3 regions of the Zhongshania arctica genome follow, and region 1 is predicted to be linked to each of the others. Evidence: predicted binding sites of a transcription regulator. Region 1 holds the regulator's gene; each other region holds the start of a gene.

Region 1 (4,751 bases):
TGCCAGCATGGATGAGTCCCGCTGTCATTAGACAGGCAAGACCAACAGACAAGGCGATGGGTTTTGGGGTAAATATATAATTCATGGCTCTCTCATATATAACAAAAATAAGAGACCCGGCACGCGCTAGAAGAGGGTTTTTGAGTGCTCACCTATTCCTACGCCGGTATTAACCGGATCAGGTTCAAGGGTTTGCAGTGTGGATTTATTCAAATCCACCACATCTCAGGCCGCAGCCACCCCTTAGGTTTTTTCGAGCGAGATTGTATCAGGTTTCAGTTGTTTTCGGGAAGACCAAAAGACCTTACACCCCACCACCGCAACAAACAAAATATTTTCAACGAAAAAGCAAGTAGCACTTGCCCTACATCAATTTACGTACTATTGTTTTCAACCTCGGACATAACTTCACTTTCACAACACCCTAGCCAAAGGAATGGTTACTATAAATGTCGCGGCCATCATCCATATATTACGCAAAATATCTAACCACCTGCAAACGCCCACCTATCGATACACCTCAAAATATCGACCGAAAAAATATTATTTTTATAGAAAAAAGATTAAAAAAAACCCTAAGATTTACGCTTCCTCTAAAAATAGAGGTGAAATTTTCACCCCCAGTCTCGCACCAAAAATAAAAACAAAATGGTCGACGACTAGAATTATTAGAGGATCACGCCAACCAAATAAGAAAAATCAGGAAAACACAAAAAATCATCCTTAATCGACAATATATAATTACAACTTTATAGAAAGATATAAAACCAAGGAGAACTTAAGAAATGAAAAGGAAGTTAATTCTAACAATCCTAATGACAATATTCGCAACAGGATGCACTGGAACAAAGGTATTAGTCACACCGGATCCAGATAGCTTTGGAACCATTTACAACTATAAATACCAGGATCTAGGATTACGAAACATACCAGGCGACAAAGTTTATGCTCCGGCCGGGAACATCACAGAATCTTTTGGAACAGAGCTTCGAACTTCTAGGTTCGCCAAAAATGTCTATTACCCGCTAAGACCTGATGACAAAGTAGATATCACGTTAGAATCAAAATTCGACCTCGAAATGGATCCTCATATGGGTTCCGGAATGATCAAGGCATTCATCACGGGCTTTACTTTTTTCATACTAGAACCACTGTTCTGGTACGACTACGACTACAAAATTGTAGGAAGTGTTGATGTGTACAAAAATGGTACTTTAACAAAAAAAGTTTCCGCTCAAACTGACGCCACGACGAGTATGAAATGGCTTTCTTTATCCAAAGGCCAAACTCTTGAAGGCGAAGCACTTGGAAAAGCTAAGCTCTCTCTGTTTAAGCAGCTCATGATTGAAATAGATAAAGAGTAGCTGGTTGCTCAATGTGATTTTTTCGAAAGCGCTGTGATCAAGTCCGCCTCACTGGCAGAAATACCGCAGCGCTGGGCTAGTTCTGGCGCGCCAACGCCCTGCCCTGCCATCACGCTAACTTGCTGGTAAAAGCGCATGTCTTTTTTATCGGCGTCATTCCGCTGCTGACGCTCGCCGAGCATCTCCAAGTATTCCTCTAACGCCGATATACGCTCGCCGAGCATTGTCATAGCAGAGTTTTGGTATTCAATTTTGCGCTCCAATGCCACCACAACGGCATCGGCATCGGCATCGGCATTTTGAGTTTGGCTAATCTCTTTTACAGTATCGCTACGGCGGGCTTTAACCATAAACATCAGCAAGCCAATACCAACTAAACTCAGGACTAAGCCCAGCAACGACGCCTCAGATAATCTTTGGCACCATTCAATAAACTTCATAGGAAATTCGAGATAATCGTATTTAGTCATTGTAGATTCTTCCTGTACTTAAATCTTAGCTCTTGATTGCTACCTTGGCAGCAGCTCATATTGCCTAGGCCGCAGTCCAGTCGCTTAGCCGACCTTTTAGCCTGACAATCGCTTGACTGTGGATTTGGCATACTCTTGATTCGCTCACTTCCATAACCTCACCAATTTCTTTAAGGTTAAGACCGTTTTCGTAGTAGAGCGCCATCACTAACTTTTCCCGCTCTGGCAAGCCATTTATCTGGCTCACCAGTGCGGTCTGAAAGTCGTCTTCAAGTACATTTTCCAGCGGTGCGTAACGATCATCGCCGCCGCCCACCTCAATAGCTTCGTGTTCGCCTTCGCTCATTTGGTCTAGGCTAAACAGGCGCACGGAACTAGTGTCGCGCAATAAGTCATGATATTCGTCTAGTGATATGCCCATTTCATCGGCAATTTCATTGGCGTTTGCCTCGCGGGCTACGCGACTTTCAACCTTGCGAACCGCTTCGCTCATTTCCCGCAGTTGACGGGTTACAGAGCGCGGCGCCCAGCCGTTGTGGCGCATTTGATCAATCATGGCGCCGCGAATACGGATACTGGCGAAGGTTTCAAAACTTGCGCCTTTATTCATTTGATAATTACTGCCCGCTTCCAGTAGGCCAATCATGCCCGCCTGAATAAGGTCATCAACTTCGACACTGGCCGGCAAACGGCTGACCAAGTGATAGGCAATTCGCTTTACCAAAGGTGCATGACGCTCTACCAGCTCTTCGCGGCTGCCGTATTGCACATTGAGGTAGGCGGAGTGCCCGTTCACATCGCAACTCCGGCGGCGGCCGCCGGTGTAAACATACGGTCGACAAAGAATTCAATATCGCCGCTTGGACCGCTGGGCATTGCCCATTTATCGACTGTTTCTGCCAAGCGGCGGAATGCCAGCGAGGACTCTGCGCCGGGATATAAATCGCTGACGGCTTTTTGGCGGGTATCGGCCTTTATCAAATACGGATCGCGGGGAATAAATCCGGCGTACTCCAGAGTGACATCTAGAAAACGTTGGGCAACTTCGTTTAAACGCTCAAATCCATCGCGGGCGTGGTCGTGGCTGTTAACCATATTACGCAATACTTTAAAGCGCTTAATGCCGGCGTCGCGGTTCATAACCTTAATCAAGGCATAGGCATCGGCCATTGAGGTTAATTCGTCTGTCACCACCACCAATACATATTGGCTGGCGCGACTGAAGGTAATAACGCTGTCTGAAATACCGGCGGCGGTATCGACAATCATTACATCATAATCACCACTTAGCGCGCTTAGTGAGCGAACAATGGCGGCATGCTGGTCATTACCCAACTCTGCCATTTTTTTGATGCCCGATGCAGCCGGGATAATCGAAATCCCCTCTGGACCGGGAAGCAGAATATCTTCGATTGAGCACTTGCCATCCAGTACGTGTGACAAATTCCATTTCGGTTTTAGCCCCAGCATGATATCGACGTTAGCCAAACCTAAATCGGCATCCATCAGCAAAACACGATTACCGCGTCTGGCTAACTGGCAGGCCAAATTAACTGAGACATTGGTTTTACCAACACCACCCTTACCACTACTTACGGCTATAACTTTTACAGGACTCATTGTTTTTATCACTCTCCCGATACATTTTTAACCACCCCAATTAGATGGTAGCGGATTCTCAAACTATCGTTACTCTATGGTATGTCTGTCGTCCTAAAATTGCTCTACGCACTATCACTAACTTTTCATACTAATCTTGCCTAAACCCGCACATTTAGCGCACTTCCACGCTGACTTTGCATGGCAGAAGCCACCTCAGCGGGCACCGATTCTTGCTGCGCGGGTGCCGGCATTGGCGCCGGAGTGCCATTGCGACGAACCTCAAAGGCCTTGGTCATCCGCACGGCCATATTCACCAGTTTTCCGGCATCTGCCGCCGACAAGTTTTGCGGTACCCGGGGGCCGTTAGCACACCACACCAAAGGCAAGCGGTGCTGGATCAAATTTGACATGGCGCCGCCTAAGCGCATGGCTTCGTCAATGCGGGTAAGAACTGCACCCTGGACGTTAAATGACGAGTAGGCGTCGATAATTTCGCTCTGCACATAGTTCTCTGAATCGGCGGGCAAGGTTAGAAACACCTGAAGGTCCTGCATACCGGAAATCAGCTGATTGAGTTCACTGATACCCTGTTTGTCCCGAAAAGAGATACCCGCAGTATCTATTAGCACTAAATTCTTTTTACGTAAAAGACGGTAGGTTTTAACGGCCTCGTCTGGGTCGCTGGCGACGTGAACCGGTATTTGCAGAATGCGGCCATAGGCTCGCAATTGTTCTTGCGCCCCGACTCGAGCCGCGTCTGTGGTTAAGATCGCAATGCCTGAGCGGCCGTGAGTCAGCACATATTGCGCCGCAATTTTTGCAATGGTGGTGGTTTTACCCGCGCCCTGGGGGCCAACCAAACAAATAGCCCCAGCGCTAGGCGGCGCCTTAACCGCCAATTTGTTGACTAACAGCATCTTAAGCATTTCACGCTGCACCGTGGCCGATTCATCGCTAGGAATTTCTGCGCACAGGCGTTTACCTAGGGCTGGGTCGATATCCATTGCCGAAAGAAAATCGTTTAGGCCTTGATGCTCTGGTGCTTGATGACTGGCTTGCTGCCAATTGTGACCTTTTAATTGGTCCATCAGCATTGATTTCATTGAGGCCATTTCCTGCTTCATGGTGAGCAGTTCTTCATTCTGGGACCATACCATTTGCGGTTCTGCCGCAGTCGGTCTAACACCATTACTATTGCTATCAGCAGTCCGGGCTGGCGGACTGCTGAGCTGGCTGATTTCTTCCTCGGCTTTTTTTCGGCGGTTAAACAGAGCATCGAGGGCTGTTGGCTCGCGACCTGCGTCGGGGCTGCGGG
Region 2 (4,751 bases), 1.5 Mb from region 1:
AGTTGCGTCAGCACTTTGAAGTAGATCGCCAGTATATTGTGGTGGCGGCACTAAAAGCCTTGGCCGACGATGGCCAGCTGGCCCTAAGCGAAGTGACAAAAGCGATTAAGGCTTTTGGTTTAGACGTGGATAAATCCAATCCGCTGTGTAGCTAATCGTTTAAGAAGGATTTATTTGTGGCTAAAGAAACGGTAAAAATTCCTGATCTCGGTGGCGGTGAGGTTGATGTCATTGAGGTCTGTGTAAAAGTTGGTGATGTCATCGCTAAAGAAGACTCTTTGGTGGTTGTAGAGTCTGATAAAGCCTCGATGGAAATTCCTTCGCCACAGGCCGGCAAGGTACTTAGTATTAGTATTAAGGACGGCAGCACGGTTAGTGAAGGTGATGTGATTCTAGAACTTGAAGTAGAGGCGGGTGCCGCTGTCGATAGTACCGAGGCGCAATCTGCTGAAAAGGCTGAAGCTAGAGAAACCTCAGAGCTTGAGCCCTCAGAATCGGAAGCTGCTGCTAAGGCTGAGCCCGTTTCGGCAAAAAATGAAAAATCGGCTTCTGCGGGTCTCAAGCGCGAAACCATCGAAGTACCCGATATTGGTGGCGATGGGCAAGTCGAGGTTATAGAAGTTTGCATCACTGAGGGTGATGAAATTAGCGAAGGTGATTCGCTGGTGGTGTTAGAGTCTGACAAAGCTTCTATGGAAATTCCCTCCCCACATAGCGGTAAGATTTTGTCGGTGGCCATTAAAGTCGGCGACAGCGCCAAACAAGGTAGCATCATCGCGGAAATCGAATATCAATCTTCCGCTGAGCAGCTTGAAGTTGAAAAAACTGTAGCAGTAGCGCCAGAAAAAGCTGCTCAAACTGCAGAGAAATCAGTGATTCCGGCCGCTTCACCGGCGCCTGTGCTGAGTAAGTCGGAGCCGACCGCGCCCACCGTCGTTAGCCACGCCGATGTTTACGCCGGACCTGCGGTTAGAAAATTGGCGCGTGAATTTGGTTTAGAGTTAGAGCAGGTCACGGGCACCGGCCCACGTGGACGTATTCTCAAAGAAGATTTACAAAAATTTGTTAAAGATCTCGCTACTGGCAAGTCTGCTGGAGCGGCAAGCGGTGCCGGTATTCCCGCTATCCCCGATATCGACTATAGCCAGTTTGGTGAGATCGATGTGCAGGCGACAAGTAAGCTAGCCAAACTGACGGCGGCAAATATGCACCGCAGCTGGTTGAATCTGCCGCATGTGACTCAGTTCGATGATGTGGATATTAGTGACCTAGAAGATTTTCGCGCCAGCGTGAAAAAAGAAAGTGAGCAGCACGGCGTTAAACTGACACCCCTGCCATTTTTGCTGAAAGCGGCCGCTTTGGCTCTGCGCACTTACCCGAAGTTTAACGCATCGCTAAGTGCCGATGGCGAGACCATGATCTTCAAAAAATATATCAATATCGGTATTGCCGTCGATACCCCGGCTGGCTTGGTGGTACCGGTGATTAGGGATGTTGATAAAAAGTCACTGTGGGAACTGGCGGCAGAATCTGCGGAATTGGCGCAAAAGGCGAAGCAGCGTAAATTGAAACCTGCTGATATGCAGGGAGGCTGCTTTACGATTTCCAGTTTAGGAAGTATTGGCGGTACCGGTTTTACACCTATTATTAATGCGCCAGAAGTGGCTATTATGGGGGTGTCGAAACTTGCCGTTAAGCCGCACTGGAATGGCAGCGAGTTTGTGCCGCGTAAAATGTTGCCGGTGTCTTTATCCTATGATCACCGTGCGATAAATGGAGTGGATGCTGGTCAGTTCTTTACTTATATGGGCGAACTATTGGCGGATATCCGGCGCTTATTACTTTAATTGACAGCTTTAATTCTCACCCCAGTGCTTTGCTGTGTCTGGGCCAAAGCCTAGCCTGATTTTTCAGTCCGCCCTCGAAATTGAGTGCTAGTTGCAGCCCTTTCTTTACCGTTAGGCTTTTTCTTACCCCCTAAATAGGGGGATGCGTCTTGCGGTATATCTATGTATATTTTTACACAGAGTGCGCTGCTGGCTCGAAACTCCATTGCGGGAGTTCGACGGCTGTTGCAAATAATCATGGCTGAATTTTTCAGCGTGTTTACTCCCCATCTCATAGTTCGGCGCTTGCGCCGAGATATGAGGGGGCACAGGGACGTGCCACCTTCATCACTTATAGTTTTAGCTTCCTTTCTGTTTCCTTTTTAGTAAAAAACCACAAGGTTATAGTTGGGTTTTGAGTGGTAACTCCGTGCTGTTTTTTATTTCCGTTACCGCGATATGTGAGTGAATTTCACGAATCATGGGTAGGCACAGTAAGCGATCTCTAACAAAGCTTTCGTAATTTCGAATGTCCTTCACAATAATTTTTAGCATGTAATCCCAAATGCCGGTCATGGTGTAGCACTCGACAACCTCATCAAAATTCTCAACCGACAGCTCAAACTCTTGCAGATTTTGGCGACCTGATGCAGTGAGGTTGATGGTGGCGAATACTACCAAATCCATGCCCAAAACATGGCGATCTAGCAGTGCGACTTTCTTGCGGATCAGACCATTTTGCTCAATACGGTTGATGCGGCGCCAACAGGGTGATTGCGACATGCCCACCATATCCGCAACGTCACTTGATGTTTTACTAGCGTCGGTTTGGAGGATGGCGAGAATGCTAAGGTCCTGCTTGCTTAGTTCAGTGCTCATAGTGCAAGCCTAATTAAAGTATTGAATAGTTTGTGGCAGATTTATACAAACACTAGCGATTATTGGGTCTACTTAAAATACGTATTCGCCGTGTGTTGGGTCAGATATTCTCGCTCACAAGCCGTTATCGCCAGGGTGGGGCTTGTCCAGGATGACCGCTACCCTAATCTTGCTTACTTCAGTCTATTGTTAAAAACAGCTAAAGTTTTTTAACTAACGGTCGATACGTTGGTGTCATAACTCGATATTAGGTTTTATTCGCCTATGAGTTTATCTATTAACACCAATATTGCGGCGCTCAATAGTGCTCGTAATTTGCAGGTCTCGGAGAATTCCTTGGTCCAGGCGCAGCAACGCCTATCGTCTGGCCTGCGTATCAATAGTGCACGCGATGATGCTGCCGGCATGGCGATTTCCACCCGTTTTACCAGTCAGATTCGGGGGCTAGATCAAGCGGTGCGCAATGCTAATGACGGCGTATCAATGCTGCAGGTCGCCGATGGTGCCTTGTCCTCAGTGACTGATGCAATGCAGCGTATACGGGAACTCGCCGTTCAAGCGGCCAATGGATCCAATAGTACTAGCGATCGCCAGGCCCTGCAGAGCGAAGTGGACTTACTTCGCGATGAGATTGATCGCGTTGGCCGTCAAACTACGTTTAATGGTCAGGCGGTTTTTGCTACTGCTCAGTCTAGTGTCTTGGGCGATAGTGATCAGTTGGCGGTACTTGATGGTTTACGCTCTGGCTGGTTGTCGCAATCAGAGTCCCTTATTCAGGAGTATTTCGGTTTAACTGCTGACGGTGGTGAGATAAGTATTGAGCTGACTAGCTTTAGTGATGGCAGTGGCGGCACGGCGGCGCGAGTCACCGGTGTTGTTCCCGGTAGTTTCACGGGCAAGGCCAGTGATGTCACGCTGCAAATCGATATGGCAGATTTTACGCCGCCAAATTTGCCCGATGGCGGCACGGCACCGTTTTATAATGATCGAATCATTGCTCATGAAATGGTCCATGCAGTCATGTATCGCAGTATGAATATTGCCTCGTTTTTTGATACTGCTAGCGATGATCAGCGCTGGTTTTTGGAGGGGGCTGCCGAACTAATTCACGGGGCGGACGAGCGGGTAGCAAGCTCTATAGGATCTCTTGGCGTGGCTGGGCTAGCGGCGGTGGCGGACGACCTTGATGGTTCTTGGGGTGGTTCCAGCGATGAATACTCGGCTGCTTTTCTTGCTGTTCGCAAGCTCCATGATGAAATTAAGGTCTTGGGCGGGGATGGCATTAAGGATGTCATGAGTTATTTGACAAATAACCAAGATGCCGGACTCGATGAAGCCATAGATGCTGCTAGTAATGGCACCTACACCAGTGCAGATAATTTTTTAACAAGCGCATTTAATACCGCCGAGGCACAGACCTATATTCAGGCGCAGGTTGATAGTGGCTCCTTAAGCGACTCTGACACTGGTGCTATAGGTGGTGCTAATGTTGACGGCGGTGCGGTGCGAACAGCGGAATCGGTGGTTGCGAATTTCGCCTCGCGCACCGGCGATGATCAATTATTGGGCTTTGCTGAAAACTGGGACGAAGCTGCGGCGGGTGTGTTGGCGAGTAATACCAAGAACTTCCAGTTAGGGGCTAATGTTGGTGAAGTTGTTGCGGTGGATATTGGCGCGATGAGTGCGTTGGCCTTGGATTTAAATGATTTAGATTTAGTCTCGGCCGCTAACCAGGTCATTAACAAAATGGATCGCGCGATGGAGTATGTGTCTTCGCAGCGCGCCACTGTCGGTGCGCAGATCAATCGAATTGGTTCGGCAATTATTAATCTGCAGACGTCCTCAGAATCGCTCACCGCGAGTCGCTCCAGAATACTTGATGCGGATTATGCTCAGGAGACGGCGACCCTAGTTAAGGCGCAGATTCTTCAGCAAGCGGGTCTCGCCATCACCGCTCAAGCCAATGCTCTCCCGCAAGCAGCTCTCGCTTTGCTACAATAGATCATAGTATTACCCAGTTTGATGTTACATGCATCGCCCACTTCC
Region 3 (4,751 bases), 980 kb from region 1:
ACTTCCGCGCATCCTTCCCATGATGATGACACCAGCCGGCACCTTGAAGCCCTCTACTGCCTTCATCATCGGCGCTGGCGTTGCCGGCCTCCAAGCGATTGCCACCGCCAAACGTCTTGGCGCCAAGGTTGTCGCGTTTGACACCCGCAGCGTAGTTGCCGAGCAAGTGCGCTCACTTGGCGGCAAGTTCCTAGAAATTGACTTGGGCGAAACCGGTCAGACCAAAGACGGTTACGCGCTAGCACTAACTGAAGAGCAGATGAAACTGCAGCTCGAAGGTCAGAAGAAGCAAATTGCTGAGTCTGACATCGTGATCACAACAGCGCAGCTATTCGGTCGTAAGCCACCAGTACTAGTAACCAGCGACATGATTAAGGGCATGAAACCCGGCTCTGTGATCGTCGATATGGCAGCTGAAAGCGGCGGTAACGTCGAAGGCTCTGTTGCTGGCAAAACCGTAGTTGTAGACGGTGTCACCATTATTGGCGACGGCAACTGGTCGAATTTCGTTAGTCGAGATGCTAGCCAAATGTACTCTGCCAACCTCTTCAACTTAGTTGATGAAGGCTGGATCGCCGATGACAAGAAAATGGTTATCGACATGGAAAACGATATTCTGCAGGGCTGTGTGATTACCCACGGCGGCGAGATCGTTAACGAAACCATTAAAAACCTGATTAACTAGGAGAAGATGATGGAAAACGCTGTCTTTTTGGCTTTCATCTTAATGCTGTCTATATTTTTAGGCTTTGAGCTGATCAATAAAGTACCCGCAACCCTGCACACCCCGCTGATGTCTGGGTCAAACGCGATCTCCGGTATCACTCTGGTTGGCGCACTGACTTCGGCCGGCGCCGAGCACGCCGTGCTTGCAACTATTCTTGGCACCGTGGCAGTCGCCATGGCAACCATCAATGTTATCGGTGGCTATATGGTCACTGACCGCATGCTAGCTATGTTTAAGAAAAAAGGGAGCGCTAAGTAATGGGTATTGAATTACTGGTCAACCTATCTTATGTGGTAGCGGCCGCGCTGTTTATTTTTGGTCTTAAAATGCTGGGCTCTCCAGCGACTGCCCGTAAAGGCAACCTAGTATCTGCACTGGGTATGTTTATCGCGGTAGTAGTTACTTTGCTCGACCAAAGTATTATTGACTACAAATATATCGTTGCTGGCATCGTTGTCGGCGGTTTAATCGGCGCAGTAATAGCACGCCGCGTTGAAATGACCGGCATGCCAGAAATGGTCGCACTGTTTAACGGTTTTGGCGGTGTAGCGAGCTTATTCGTTGGTTGGGGCGCACTGTATGGGATGCAAGATGCCCACACCTTTGTGCTAATCACCATCGTGCTATCTATCTTGATCGGTGGCGTGACCTTCTCTGGCAGCATGGTGGCTTGGGGCAAGCTCAGCGAGCGAATCTCAGGCAAAGCCCTAGTATTTAGCGGCCAACGGGTATTTAACATACTGTTGATTATTGCCATTATCGCGTCTGCCGTGATGTTCACTATCAGCGCTGGCCCAGCTACTTCCATCTACTTGTATTTGGTTATTGGTCTATCGCTGCTACTCGGTATCATGCTGGTTATTCCTATCGGTGGCGCCGATATGCCGGTAGTAATCTCGCTGCTAAATAGCTACTCAGGCTTAGCAGCTTGCGCGGCCGGTATCGCGATCAACAATATTATCCTGATCGTAGCCGGCGCGCTGGTTGGCGCCAGCGGTATCATCCTGACCCAAATCATGTGCAAGGCGATGAACCGCTCTCTGAGCAACGTCTTATTTAGCGGCTTCAGCGTAGTCACAGCTACAGGCACTGCCGCTAAGATCGAAGGCGAAGCCAAGGCTATGACAGCAGAGGATGCCTACTATGTACTTGAAGCCGCTGCTAGCGTCGTGATTGTACCTGGTTACGGTATGGCCGTTGCACAAGCACAGCATGTAGTAAAAGAGTTACAAGAAATTCTGGAAAAGAATGGCGCGGAAGTGGTTTATGCCATTCACCCGGTGGCTGGCCGCATGCCAGGTCATATGAACGTACTGCTTGCAGAAGCCGACGTATCCTATGACTTACTGCTGGAAATGGATGCGGTTAACCCGCGCATGGAAACCTTCGACGTAGCGATTGTTATCGGCGCCAACGACGTGGTTAACCCCGCCGCGCGTGAAATGGAAGGCAGCCCAATTTACGGCATGCCGGTCATCAATGTGGATTTGGCTCGCAATGTTTTCGTATTGAAGCGTTCAATGGCGTCTGGCTTTGCCGGTATCGACAACCCATTGTTCTTCAAAGACAATACGCGGATGCTGTTTGGTGATGCCAAAGAAATGCTGGGTAATATTGTTAAATCGTTTAGCTAATTTCGCTTGGTGTTAAACAAAAAAACGGGTTCTTAAGAGCCCGTTTTTTTTCGCCTACACAAACTGTGTTAGCCCCTGCCTGCACCACCACTCAACACCGGCAATAGCCGGGTTAATATATCCTTTAGCTGCAGCAAATCGCACTCCTCAACGGCTAATTTATCTAGCAAAGCCTCCGGAATACATTCGCACTCATCCCGCAAACTAAGCCCCGACTCACTGAGATGCAGCATAACGACGCGCTCATCGTCGACCGCTCTGCTGCGAATAATAAACCCCTGTTGCTCTAGGCGCTTCAAAAGTGGTGTCAAGGTATTGGTATTCAGCAAGGCCCGCTCGCTAACGAGCTTAACCGCGCAAGGCGCACTCTCCCATAAAATCATCATGACAATATACTGTGGATACGTTAGCCCCAGCGGCGTCAACTTATCCTGATACAAGCGGGTAATCATTCGCGACGCCGCATACAAGGGAAAACACAGTTGATTATCTAAGCGAAGCTGCGGCGGAAGCGCATCTACTAGCCCATCACTCATACGGCTAAGGCCGCCTCGATATCCGCTACCAAACTCTCCGGCTTGGTTGTTGGCGCATACCGCTTAATCGCCACACCATCTTTACCAATCAGAAACTTGGTGAAATTCCACTTCACAGTATTACTAATGGTACCTGGCGCCGCCTTTTTCAAATACGCAAACAAGGGGTGAGCATTTTTGCCGTTCACATCAATTTTTTCCGTGATGGGAAAGCTAACCCCGTAGTTCATCAGGCAACTGCCTTCGATGGTATTAGCGTCACCAGGCTCCTGGTTCGCAAATTGATTACAAGGCGCACCCAGTATCACCAAGCCCTTGTCTTGGTAGGTATCATACAACGCCTGCAAACCTTCGTACTGGGGCGTCAGCCCGCATTTACTCGCGGTGTTGACCACCAGCACGACTTTGTTTTTATAGGCAGACAAGTCCAGCGGTTTACCCTGCAAGCTTGAAATTTCAAAATCGTATAATGTACTCATATTAACTCCCCAGTGAATAATTTTATTGGCGTGGACCAATTCTCGCCCCAGCAAACATTAAAACAAAAATGTATATCGCACACAAGTATATCGCGCGCGATATAAAATCATTGCTCAAGCGCAGCGATTTTCTGCCGATAAGGTATATGATTACTCTATAGATAAACTGCGGACGCCCTATCAAATATGGTTATTATCAACCCCAGTTTTGCCACCCAGCCCGCGGCGTTTAACCGCCCGGCAGGGCCCGCGCCGGTATTGGCGATTGACCGCGTACTAACCGCGGTGGTCATTGGTCAGCGTGCCAACCACGTCTATGAGCTTGCATCAGGCGGCCTAAAAATGATGGCTGAAAGTCAGACTGCACTTCGCCACGGCGAACAACTGCTACTCCAAGTTATCGGCAAAGATCAAAAGCAGCGCCCAAGACTACAAATACTAAAGCCCGAAATCGGCTTTATTCAGAACCAGCTACGCGCCACATTGCCCCAGCAACAGAATGTAAGCCAACTACTGGCGAATTTAGCCAAGCTCAGCAGCATGCCTGACCAACAGCTAGCGGCCATCGGCAAAGGATTTGTCGATGCCATCGCCGGCAGAGCTCAATCCAGCGATCCAGACGGGCTGCGCCAAGCTATATTACAAAGTGGACTCTTTCTAGAAAACCAACTCGCCAAAGGCCAAGCCCCGGCGGGTGATCTAAAGCGCGCCTTGCTTAAGCTTAGCCAGCAAATTAGCCAGCAACTCGCTAGTGATCCGAAAAGTAGCGGCAGCGAATCTACATCGGTCAAAACTGAAGGCAAAAGCCCACCTCTAGCGCGAGAATACTCGCCGCAATCACGGCTAAGCCCACCGTTAAATGAAGCGCATACCGCAACACCAAAGCCCTCAGCCGAAAGCTACCCCCAAAGCCCAGTCGCAAAACCGCGCGGCACAGAGCTGCCGGGTGAACTACGCCCCCAAGGTCGGCAGGCGCCAACACTGAGCCAAGCGGACTCTGATGCCGACATCTTGCAGCAGGTGTTACGGGATGTGCGAGGCACAATTGCGCGCCAAGAGTCGCACCAATTACAGCACCTTCAGCAAAGTGATAAATCCCAAGCCCAGTATATGGTTGAGTTACCTGTGCGCAGCAATGACGGCATTGATGTCTGGCAGCTCCACTTTGGCAAGTTCGAACGGAAAGATAAGGATCAACAAAACCCGCAAGAACAAACCGGGGCTGAAAAACCTCAGCACAATTGGACAGTCACCTTAAGCTTTGATCTGCCGGGATTAGGCCCCATTAGGGCACGAGTTACTCAAACACCCGATATCAATATACGCTTCAGTGCCGACAACAGTGCGACCACTGCGCTGATAGAATCCCAGCGCC

The links. Region 1 encodes FliA, which starts transcription of late flagellar genes. Its sites were predicted from a motif close to TAAAGTTATNNNNNNNNCGGCCGATANCC; they were not measured.
Region 2: a site for FliA is predicted at 2,906-2,934, ahead of AB4875_RS14590 (flagellinolysin). Genes of this name have one in related genera too.
Region 3: a site for FliA is predicted at 3,491-3,519, ahead of fliK (flagellar hook-length control protein FliK). Genes of this name have one in related genera too.

Annotation. Positions count from the first base shown of each region.
Region 1 is NZ_JBFRYB010000001.1:1,753,082-1,757,832, reverse strand. It holds gene AB4875_RS07970 (TonB-dependent receptor) at 1-85, opposite strand, end outside; TPP riboswitch at 139-254, opposite strand; gene AB4875_RS07965 (hypothetical protein) at 786-1,364, shown strand; gene AB4875_RS07960 (DUF2802 domain-containing protein) at 1,373-1,834, opposite strand; gene AB4875_RS07955 (RNA polymerase sigma factor FliA) at 1,899-2,630, opposite strand; gene AB4875_RS07950 (MinD/ParA family protein) at 2,627-3,454, opposite strand; gene flhF (flagellar biosynthesis GTPase FlhF) at 3,595-4,751, opposite strand, start outside.
Region 2 is NZ_JBFRYB010000001.1:3,212,870-3,217,620, reverse strand. It holds gene aceE (pyruvate dehydrogenase (acetyl-transferring), homodimeric type) at 1-155, shown strand, start outside; gene aceF (dihydrolipoyllysine-residue acetyltransferase) at 177-1,847, shown strand; gene AB4875_RS14595 (Lrp/AsnC family transcriptional regulator) at 2,229-2,705, opposite strand; gene AB4875_RS14590 (flagellinolysin) at 2,970-4,706, shown strand.
Region 3 is NZ_JBFRYB010000001.1:2,735,232-2,739,982, forward strand. It holds gene AB4875_RS12470 (NAD(P) transhydrogenase subunit alpha) at 1-685, shown strand, start outside; gene AB4875_RS12475 (NAD(P) transhydrogenase subunit alpha part 2) at 695-985, shown strand; gene AB4875_RS12480 (NAD(P)(+) transhydrogenase (Re/Si-specific) subunit beta) at 985-2,361, shown strand; gene AB4875_RS12485 (MarR family winged helix-turn-helix transcriptional regulator) at 2,430-2,897, opposite strand; gene AB4875_RS12490 (glutathione peroxidase) at 2,894-3,376, opposite strand; gene fliK (flagellar hook-length control protein FliK) at 3,563-4,751, shown strand, end outside.